One region of the Pseudomonas sp. ADAK2 TE3594 genome, then DNA from elsewhere that is predicted to be linked to it. Evidence: riboswitches for the same ligand, from Rfam matches in the RefSeq annotation. Region 1 holds a riboswitch; the other holds the start of a gene.
What was found. Region 1 has a riboswitch for cobalamin ahead of cobO (cob(I)yrinic acid a,c-diamide adenosyltransferase). Riboswitches for the same ligand answer to the same signal wherever they lie in the genome.

Region 1 (4,411 bases):
TTTGCTGCCTTCGGCAAATGTCAGGCCCAGTGACGCGGTATGTGGCCCCACCGCATAGTCCGGGGCGATGGCCTTGGCCACCAGATCGGGTTTTTGCGGCTCGACGCGAATGTCGACGTGTTGGCCGTAATAGCTGTAAGGCCAGCCGTAGAACCCGCCGTCCTTCACTGAGGTGATGTAGTCCGGCACGAGGTCGCTGCCGATTTCGTCACGCTCGTTGACGGCGGTCCACAGTGCGCCGCTCTGAGGCTCCCAGGCCAGACCGTTTGGATTACGAATCCCCGAGGCGAAGATCCGATGATTGCCGGTGGCGCGATCCACTTCCCAGATCGCCGCGCGGCCTTCCTCCTGATCCATGCCGTTTTCACCGACGTTGCTATTCGAGCCCACGGTGACGTACAGCTTGCTGCCATCCTTGCTGGCGATGACGTTTTTGGTCCAGTGATGATTCAGCGTACCGCCCGGCAGGTCGACCACCTTGATCGGCTGCGACTTGATCGCCGTTTCACCGTTTTCATAGTGGAAACGCAGCAGGCGATCAGTGTCGGCGACGTACAGGTCATTGCCGACCAGGGTCATGCCGAAGGGCGAATTGAGGTTTTCCAGGAATACCATGCGGGTTTCGGCGACGCCGTCGTGGTCCTTGTCCCGCAGCAGGGTGATGCGGTTCGGGCTGGGGACGCCGGCACCGGCGCGGCCCATGACTTTGCCCATGACCCAGCCGCGAATGCCTTGGCCATCATCGGGTTTGGGCGGCGCGTTGGTTTCGGCCACCAGCACATCGCCGTTGGGTAATACGTAGAGCCAGCGCGGATGATCGAGGCCTTCGGCAAACGCCGCCACTTGAGTCCCTGCCGCGGCGACGGGTTTCTTGCCTTCAGGCCAGCCGATTGCCGGGGCGATGTTCACCGTCGGGATCAGGGTTTTATTCGGTTCCGGCAGCTTGGGCGACGGTCCGGTGCCGTCCGAGACTTGCAGGCTGGAGGTTTCACCACAGGCGGCGAGCCCTCCGGCGAGCGCGATGATGAAAACGAGATGGGGTTTGCGCATTACTGATCTTCCCTATGAATGCATTGACGTAATCATAGAGAAGCGTAGACGTTCGATGGTTCAACCCGTCAGCCGCGGGCTTCCTTGAACAATACGGCGATCCCTGGATGGTAGTTGCCGGCTTCATTGCGCAACTTGCGATAGGCGTACGGGAAATACCAGGCCACGGCGCAGCTGGGTTCCTTTTGCAGGTCGTCGAGCATGTCCTGGAGTTCTTCCGGTGTAGCGCTCTGCTGAGCTTTTTGCGGCGCAACGAACAGGCAACCGAGTTTCAGGTCGCTGGCGTAGCTGATCCTCTTGGCCTCGCTGGTGATGTCCTGCAGCGCCTGAGTCAGGTTCAGGCTGTTGACCCGCGGCCAGCGTTGAGTGGCTTGAAGGTAGGCGCGTTGTTCGGCGGTGGCTTCGGGAGTGGCGATAAACAGGTCGGCGCGGCCGTTGCGTTCGCCTTCTTCGTTCTGCTTGCGCGTCGGCGTTTGTTGCAAGGTGACCATTTCTGCCATCCAGGCTGCGGCGGAGAGCAGGCCGAGGTTGGCTTTTTCGTCGTACCAATAAGGTGTGTCGTTATCGCCGCGTACAGCGTTGTAGCGGTCGATACAGTCAAACCAGCGTTCCAGCACCGGTCGCAGGAATTCCAGCTTCGGATTGCTGATGATCATGCCTTGCATGTTGCTCACCCTTGTAATTGTGATGTTGGGTTGTGGCGCTTTGATATCACTGCTGACAGTGTGGTGCAAGTTGGGTGTCAGAAATTTGATCGGCGGCAGTATATCGCTCGCCCGCGCTTTGTCTTCAATTGACGCTCCACCCCCAACCCTCTAACCTTCGCGGCTTGTTTCAGGTGCTCTGTGGCGGTGGCCGACAGAGTGAAACAGGGAAGCCGGTGAGTGACTATCGTCAAGCGACGAAGCGTCACGATCCCGGCGCTGCCCCCGCAACGGTAAATGAGTGAAAACTGCGCCTTGAGCCACTGTGTTGATGTCAACATGGGAAGGCGCGCAGTCAGGCAAAACGCCGCTCATGAGCCCGGAGACCGGCCTGATTCATCCAACGGCATCACGGCGGGCGATGCCAGGCTTCTTGCCGTCTATTCTTGTGCCTGCCCGCCGTTATCCAGCCTCAACGGAGAGCTCCCATGACTGATACCCCCGATCGTGACGAACGCCATCTGGCGCGCATGCTGCGCAAAAAAGCGGTGATCGACGAACGCATCGCCAACTCCCCGAATGAATGCGGCCTGCTGCTGGTGCTGACTGGCAATGGCAAAGGCAAAAGCAGCTCGGCGTTCGGCATGCTTGCGCGGGCCATGGGCCACGGTATGCAGTGCGGCGTCGTGCAGTTCATCAAGGGGCGCACCAGCACCGGCGAGGAGCTGTTCTTCCGGCGCTTCCCGGAGCAGGTGCGTTTTCATGTGATGGGCGAGGGCTTCACTTGGGAAACCCAGGACCGCCAACGCGACATCGCCGCCGCCGAAGCCGCCTGGGCGGTGTCCCGCGAATTGCTGCGTGATCCGGCCATTGGCCTCGTGGTGCTTGATGAGTTGAACATCGCCCTCAAGCACGGCTACCTCGATCTCGATCAGGTGCTCAGCGACTTGCAGGCCCGTCCGCCGATGCAACATGTGGTGGTCACCGGTCGTGGCGCCAAGCCAGAGATGATCGAGCTGGCCGACACCGTCACAGAAATGGGCATGATCAAGCACGCCTTCCAGGCCGGAATCAAAGCGCAAAAAGGCGTCGAGCTGTGAACTGCACTTTATGAATAGCCATCGTCAATGCCCGGCGGTACTGATCGCCGCGCCGGCCTCCGGTCAGGGCAAGACCACCGTCACTGCCGCGCTGGCCCGTTTGCATCGCAATCAGGGGCGCAAGGTTCGCGTGTTCAAATGCGGCCCGGACTTTCTCGACCCGATGATTCTCGAGCGCGCCAGCGGTGCACCGGTCTATCAACTCGACATGTGGATGGTCGGCGAGCAAGAAAGTCGGCGTCTGTTGTGGGAGGCCGCTGGCGAAGCCGATCTGATCCTCATCGAAGGCGTCATGGGGCTGTTCGACGGTACGCCGTCCAGCGCCGACCTGGCGCGGCACTTCGGTGTGCCGGTGCTTGGCGTGATCGACGGCACCGCGATGGCGCAGACGTTTGGCGCGCTGGCCCTGGGCCTTGCGCGTTATCAGCCGGATTTGCCTTTTGCCGGTGTGCTGGCCAACCGGGTCGGCACTGTGCGGCATGCGCAGTTGCTCGAAGGCAGCCTGACTGAAGGCTTGCGCTGGTACGGTGCGTTGTCCCGGGAGACCGGGATCGAATTGCCGAGTCGACATCTTGGCCTGGTTCAGGCCAGCGAGCTGAATGATCTCGATCTGCGCCTCGATGCGGCCGCCGAGTCACTGGCCAGCAGTTGCGATGTGGCGCTGCCGCCGGCCGTGGAATTCGCCGCGCCTGAAATGATCGCGGCCGAACCGTTGCTGGCCGGTGTACGGATTGCCGTGGCCCGCGATGAAGCTTTCGCGTTTACCTACGGCGCGAGCCTGGATTTGCTGCGGGCCATGGGCGCCGAATTGTCTTTTTTCTCGCCGATCCGCGACAGCGGGTTGCCGGAGGCAGACAGCCTCTATCTGCCGGGCGGTTACCCCGAATTGCACCATGTGGCGTTGTCACAAAACACGCCGATGCTGAACGCGATCCGCGCTCACCACGCGGCGGGTAAACCGTTGCTGGCCGAGTGTGGCGGCATGCTGTATCTGCTGGATTCCTTGACCGATGTCGAGGGCACTCGCGCTGAACTGGTTGGCTTGCTGGCCGGTGATGCGGTGATGCAGAAGCGTCTTGCCGCGTTGGCCTTGCAGGCGGTCGAATTGCCGGAAGGTTTGCTGCGTGGGCACACGTATCACCACTCGCTGACCAGCACCGGGCTTGAGCCGATTGCTCGAGGTTTGAGCCCCAATGGCGGGCGAGGGGCGGAGGCGGTTTATCGTGAGGGGCGGATGACGGCTTCCTATGTGCACTTTTATTTCCCGTCCAATCCATCGGCGATTGCCGCGCTGTTTGTGCCTGACCTTGACACCGCCATCGCGGGCAAGCCCACTCCCACATTAGAGAGTGTGTTGCCTGAAGAAACACGGTCCACTGTGGGAGCGAGCCTGCTCGCGAAGAGGCCATGACGGAAAACGCATTTTCCGAAGCCGAGCGCGCAGCCGTCTACCGAGCCATCGCCGAACGCCGCGACATGCGTCACTTCAGCGGCGGCACAGTCGAGCCCGAGTTACTTCGTCGTCTGCTCGAAGCCGCGCATCAGGCCCCGAGTGTCGGCCTGATGCAGCCCTGGCGTTTCATCCGCATCAGCGACCGGGCACTGCGCGGCAAGATT
Region 2 (4,411 bases), 2.2 Mb from region 1:
CGCGGCACTTTCCGCTACGCCGTAACAACCGGTGCGTTCGAACGCGATGTCCGAGTGGTGGCTGAGTTGCGGTTCATAACCGGCCAATTGTTCGCTGCTGAAATACATCAACGGCAATGCCAGCTGTTCGGCCAGTTCGATCAGGGCGGGTTCTTCGCGCTTCAGGTCGATACTGGCCAGGGCCTTGATCTCACGGAGCTCGATTTGATGGGCCTGTAATGCCTGATCAAGCAGCGCCCGCAGCGTGCTGACGGGGCAGCCGCGCTGGCAGCCCAGGCCGACCACCAGGGTCGGCGCTGCGCTGACGTCAGTCATGCGCAGTATTGGCCATCGCTTTTGCGGCGGAACAACCAGGCGCTGATCAGGCCCAGGGCCAGCCAGAACGCCATGTTGGTCAGCTGCGAAGCGATTTTGAACTGCGCTTCCAGGGCTTCTGGAGCCAGCATGGAGTGCACTTCCGGTTGTGGCGCGCCGATGACGTGCGGGACGGCCAGAATCGCCACGCCGAGGATCTTCATCAGCCAGTGGCGGCTGAACACGATCAACGCGATGCCGACAGCGGTGGAGGCGGCAGTGCCAATCCACCAGATCTGCCGTTGCGCCAGATCCGCAGCGGCAGTGCCTGGCAGCTCAGGTGGCAGGCCGAGGGTTGGCGCCAGCACGAACGTCGCATAACCGGCCAGACCCCAGAGCAGGCCCTGAGAGGTACGGCGTGGAGCGCGCAAGGTGTAGAGGCCCGCGAGCATCAGGGCGAAACCGACCGCCACCACCAGATTGCCGCCGGTGGTCGACAGCACGCGCTGCCAGCCGTCTTCCGGCTCCCAGGCTTCGGCATCGTGGGTATGAGCGGTGACAGCACCCGCGGCGTGCTCGTGGATTTCAACAGCGGCCGGCTCGGATTTTTCGTAGGTCTCGGCCTGCAAAATCAGCGGTGCAACCCAGAAGCTTTGCAGCAGGGTCAATAGCAGGGCGGCCAGCAGCCCGGTGAAACCTGCGGTTTGCGCAATACGCTTGATCATGTCAGCAGGTCTCAATGGCACGGAAAGGCGGAACTGTGACGAGTATCGTGCGCGGCGTTGTGCACCGCTTCGATGTGCGAGAAACCGGCGAAATACACAAGGCTGGCGCCAAGGATCGACGCACAAAAAGCGGCGGTCAGGCGTTGGCTCAGGGTTGTGGTGGTGCTGATCGTGCTCTTTTTATCGGTGTTGCTGCCGGTGCTGCTGATGATCGACATGGCGCTTCCCTCTGGTCTGTCAGCGGGTGAATAGAGCGCATGAAAACCTCCGCACGCCGGGGCACGCAGAGATTTCGAACAGCGCCCGCCCACCGCGGGTTTGTTATTCAGTGAACGTAAGAGTCACTTTGTGTTGCGGGCCGGTCTCCGGGCTCGCGAGGGGCAGGGCTTGCGCCGAAACCTGCAAGCATCACCTTCCCATGCCGTATGACGGGCACAGTGGATCTGACGCTTCACTCGCTTACCGTTGCGGGGGCAGCACCGGACTGACATGGCTTTAGAGTAAAGCACATGATTCACCGGTTTCCCGTTTCACCCTGTGAAGGGCACCCGTAACAAGGCGTGTAGGAGAGCATGGGCGGGGGTTGGGCGTCAATTGGCATGGGTTCTCGTTTGAGTTGATCGTTCCACGCTCTGCGTGGGAATGCAGCCCGGGACGCTCCGCGTCCCTTTCACAGCCGAACGCGGAGCGTCCGTTGAGGCATTCCCACGCAGAGCGTGAGAACGATCATCATCGACACTATTCCTGTAGGAGCGAGGCTTGCCCGCGAAGGCGTCCTGTGAGTCACCACAGATCTCTGCACGGACATTGACCCGCCCCCACACGATGCGTAGCCTTGCGCTTTCGAGGTTCTTCGGCGTCTGCCGAAGCTAAGAAGGGAACGCGGTCGATGCCGCGGCTGCCCCCGCAACTGTGAACGGTGATGTTCGCTGCCACGCCACTGCAAACCCTGGTCCATCAGGTTCGCGGGAAGGCGCAGCAAACGCCAGTCGAACGATTGGCACACCGTCAGCCAGGAGACCTGCCTCGACACAGATTCTCACTACAACCGGGCGGGGTGATCCGGTGGCGGAACTCTTGCGCGCGCACACCTGCCGCAGCGATTGTCGTCCCGTATGCCCGCCACCTTGCCAAAGGGCATCCGATGAAAACACTGGCCAAACTCCCTGTCACCATCGTTACCGGCTTCCTCGGCTCGGGCAAAACCACCTTGCTGCGCCACATGCTCGACAACGCCCAGGGCCGTCGCATCGCAGTGATCGTCAACGAGTTCGGCGAGCTGGGCATCGACGGCGAGATCCTCAAGCAGTGCTCGATCGGTTGCACCGAAGAAGAAGCCAACGGCCGCGTTTACGAACTGGCCAACGGCTGCCTGTGCTGCACGGTTCAGGAAGAATTCTTCCCGGTGATGCGCGAACTGGTCGCTCGTCGCGGCGACCTCGACCACATCCTCATCGAAACGTCGGGCCTGGCCCTGCCAAAACCGTTGGTTCAAGCCTTCCAATGGCCAGAAATCCGTAGCGCCTGCACGGTTGACGCGGTGATCACCGTGGTCGACAGCCCGGCCGTCGCTGCTGGCACTTTCGCTGCGTTCCCGGATCAGGTCGATGCCCAGCGCAAACTCGACCCGAACCTGGACCACGAATCGCCGCTGCACGAGCTGTTCGCCGACCAACTGGCCAGCGCCGACCTGGTGATCCTCAACAAGGCTGACCTGATCAGCGCTGAAGACCTGGCCCGTGTGCGCCTGGAAGTCGCTGAAGAACTGCCGCCAGCGGTGAAAGTCATCGAAGCCAGCAGCGGTCGTCTGCCACTGGACGTGCTGATCGGCCTCGGCGCCGGTTCTGAAGAACACATCGACAGCCGCCACAGCCATCACGATCATCACCACGAAGGTGAAGACGGCCACCACGATGAGCATGACCACGACGCATTCGATTCCATCTCGATCGAGCTGCCACAAGCCGACGAAAGCCTGCTGATGGATGCGCTGACTCAATTGGTGGTCCAGCACGGCATCCTTCGGGTGAAAGGTTTTGCAGCGGTGCCGAACAAACCGATGCGCCTGCTGATCCAGGGCGTGGGCACGCGTTTCGACAAGCACTTCGACCGTCAGTGGGGCGCTGAAGAAGCGCGCACCACGCGTCTCGTGTTGATCGGTCAGGATCTGGACGCCGCTGCGCTCGAAGCGCAATTGCGCGCTGCGCTCAGCGTTTAAACCATGCACCTGCTCAGGACCCAGCCCGGCGGTTTCGTGTCGGATGACAACATTGCCGACCTTGGACAAACCCCCGCCGAGCTGGTGATCCTGTGCAGCGGCGATTCCAGCCTGGCGTTGCTCGCCGAAGCGGCGCAGCAGTTGCCCGACGATTACCCGAGCGTGCGCCTGGCCAACCCGATGCAAGTGCAGAATCACGCCTCGGTCGATCTCTACGTCGACGAAGTGCTGCGCCACGCCAAAGTGATTCTGATCTCGCTGCACGGCGGCATCGCCTATTGGCGTTATGGCATTGAGCGTCTGGTGGAATTGTCCGAGCGCGGCGTGCAGCTGATTCTGGTGCCGGGGGATGATCGCCCGGACCCGGAGCTCAGTGACCTGAGCACCGTAACCGCGCAAGACCGCGACCGGCTCTGGCACTTCTTGCGTCAGGGCGGCATGGCCAACGCGCTCGACCTGTTTCGCTGCCTCGCCAATCGCTGGCTGGATCGCGACTACTCATGGTCCGAGCCGCAAACCCTGCCACGCACCGCGATCTACCACCCGCACAAAAGCCCCGCTGAGTTGAGCGATTGGCAAGCCGACTGGCAAGCTGATCAGCCGGTGGCGGCGGTGCTGTTTTACCGCTCGCATTTGCAGGCGGCGAACACCGGTTTCATCGATATTTTCTGCCAGCGTTTGCAGGCGGCGGGGTTGAACCCATTGCCGATTGCGCTGGCCAGTTTGAAAGAGCCCGGCTGCCTGACGGTGGTCGAGGACTTGCTGGATGAAGTCGAGGCAGGGGTGATTCTCAACACCACCGGTTTCGCCCAATCCAGCCCCGAAGCACCGCACCTGCGACCGTTTCGCCGCAATATTCCGGTGATCCAGGCGATCTGCGCCCAGGACAATGAACCCGGTTGGCGCGCCAGCGAACAAGGCCTCGGCCCCCGCGACCTGGCGATGCACATCGCACTGCCGGAGCTGGACGGGCGAATCATCAGTCGGCCGATCAGTTTCAAGGACCTGGCCTGGCGCAGCGAGCGCAGCCAGTCCGACGTGGTCTGCTACCGGCCGCAACCTGAGCGCATGGATTTTGTCGCCGAATTGGCGCGGCGCTGGATCGATCTGGCGCGAGTGCCCAATGGCGAAAAACGCATCGCCCTGATCCTCGCTAACTACCCGACGCGCGATG

Region 2: another riboswitch for cobalamin. It lies ahead of cobW (cobalamin biosynthesis protein CobW); the one in region 1 lies ahead of cobO (cob(I)yrinic acid a,c-diamide adenosyltransferase).

What each region holds. Positions count from the first base shown of each region.
Region 1 is NZ_JBRJGV010000001.1:1,076,214-1,080,624, forward strand. It holds gene AB7M22_RS04840 (PQQ-dependent sugar dehydrogenase) at 1-1,050, opposite strand, end outside; gene AB7M22_RS04845 (hypothetical protein) at 1,119-1,715, opposite strand; cobalamin riboswitch at 1,870-2,103, shown strand; gene cobO (cob(I)yrinic acid a,c-diamide adenosyltransferase) at 2,183-2,794, shown strand; gene AB7M22_RS04855 (cobyrinate a,c-diamide synthase) at 2,805-4,205, shown strand; gene bluB (5,6-dimethylbenzimidazole synthase) at 4,202-4,411, shown strand, end outside.
Region 2 is NZ_JBRJGV010000001.1:3,248,667-3,253,077, reverse strand. It holds gene AB7M22_RS14280 (cobalamin biosynthesis protein) at 1-315, opposite strand, end outside; gene AB7M22_RS14275 (CbtA family protein) at 312-1,019, opposite strand; gene AB7M22_RS14270 (CbtB domain-containing protein) at 1,031-1,237, opposite strand; cobalamin riboswitch at 1,359-1,586, opposite strand; cobalamin riboswitch at 1,849-2,062, shown strand; gene cobW (cobalamin biosynthesis protein CobW) at 2,164-3,237, shown strand; gene cobN (cobaltochelatase subunit CobN) at 3,241-4,411, shown strand, end outside.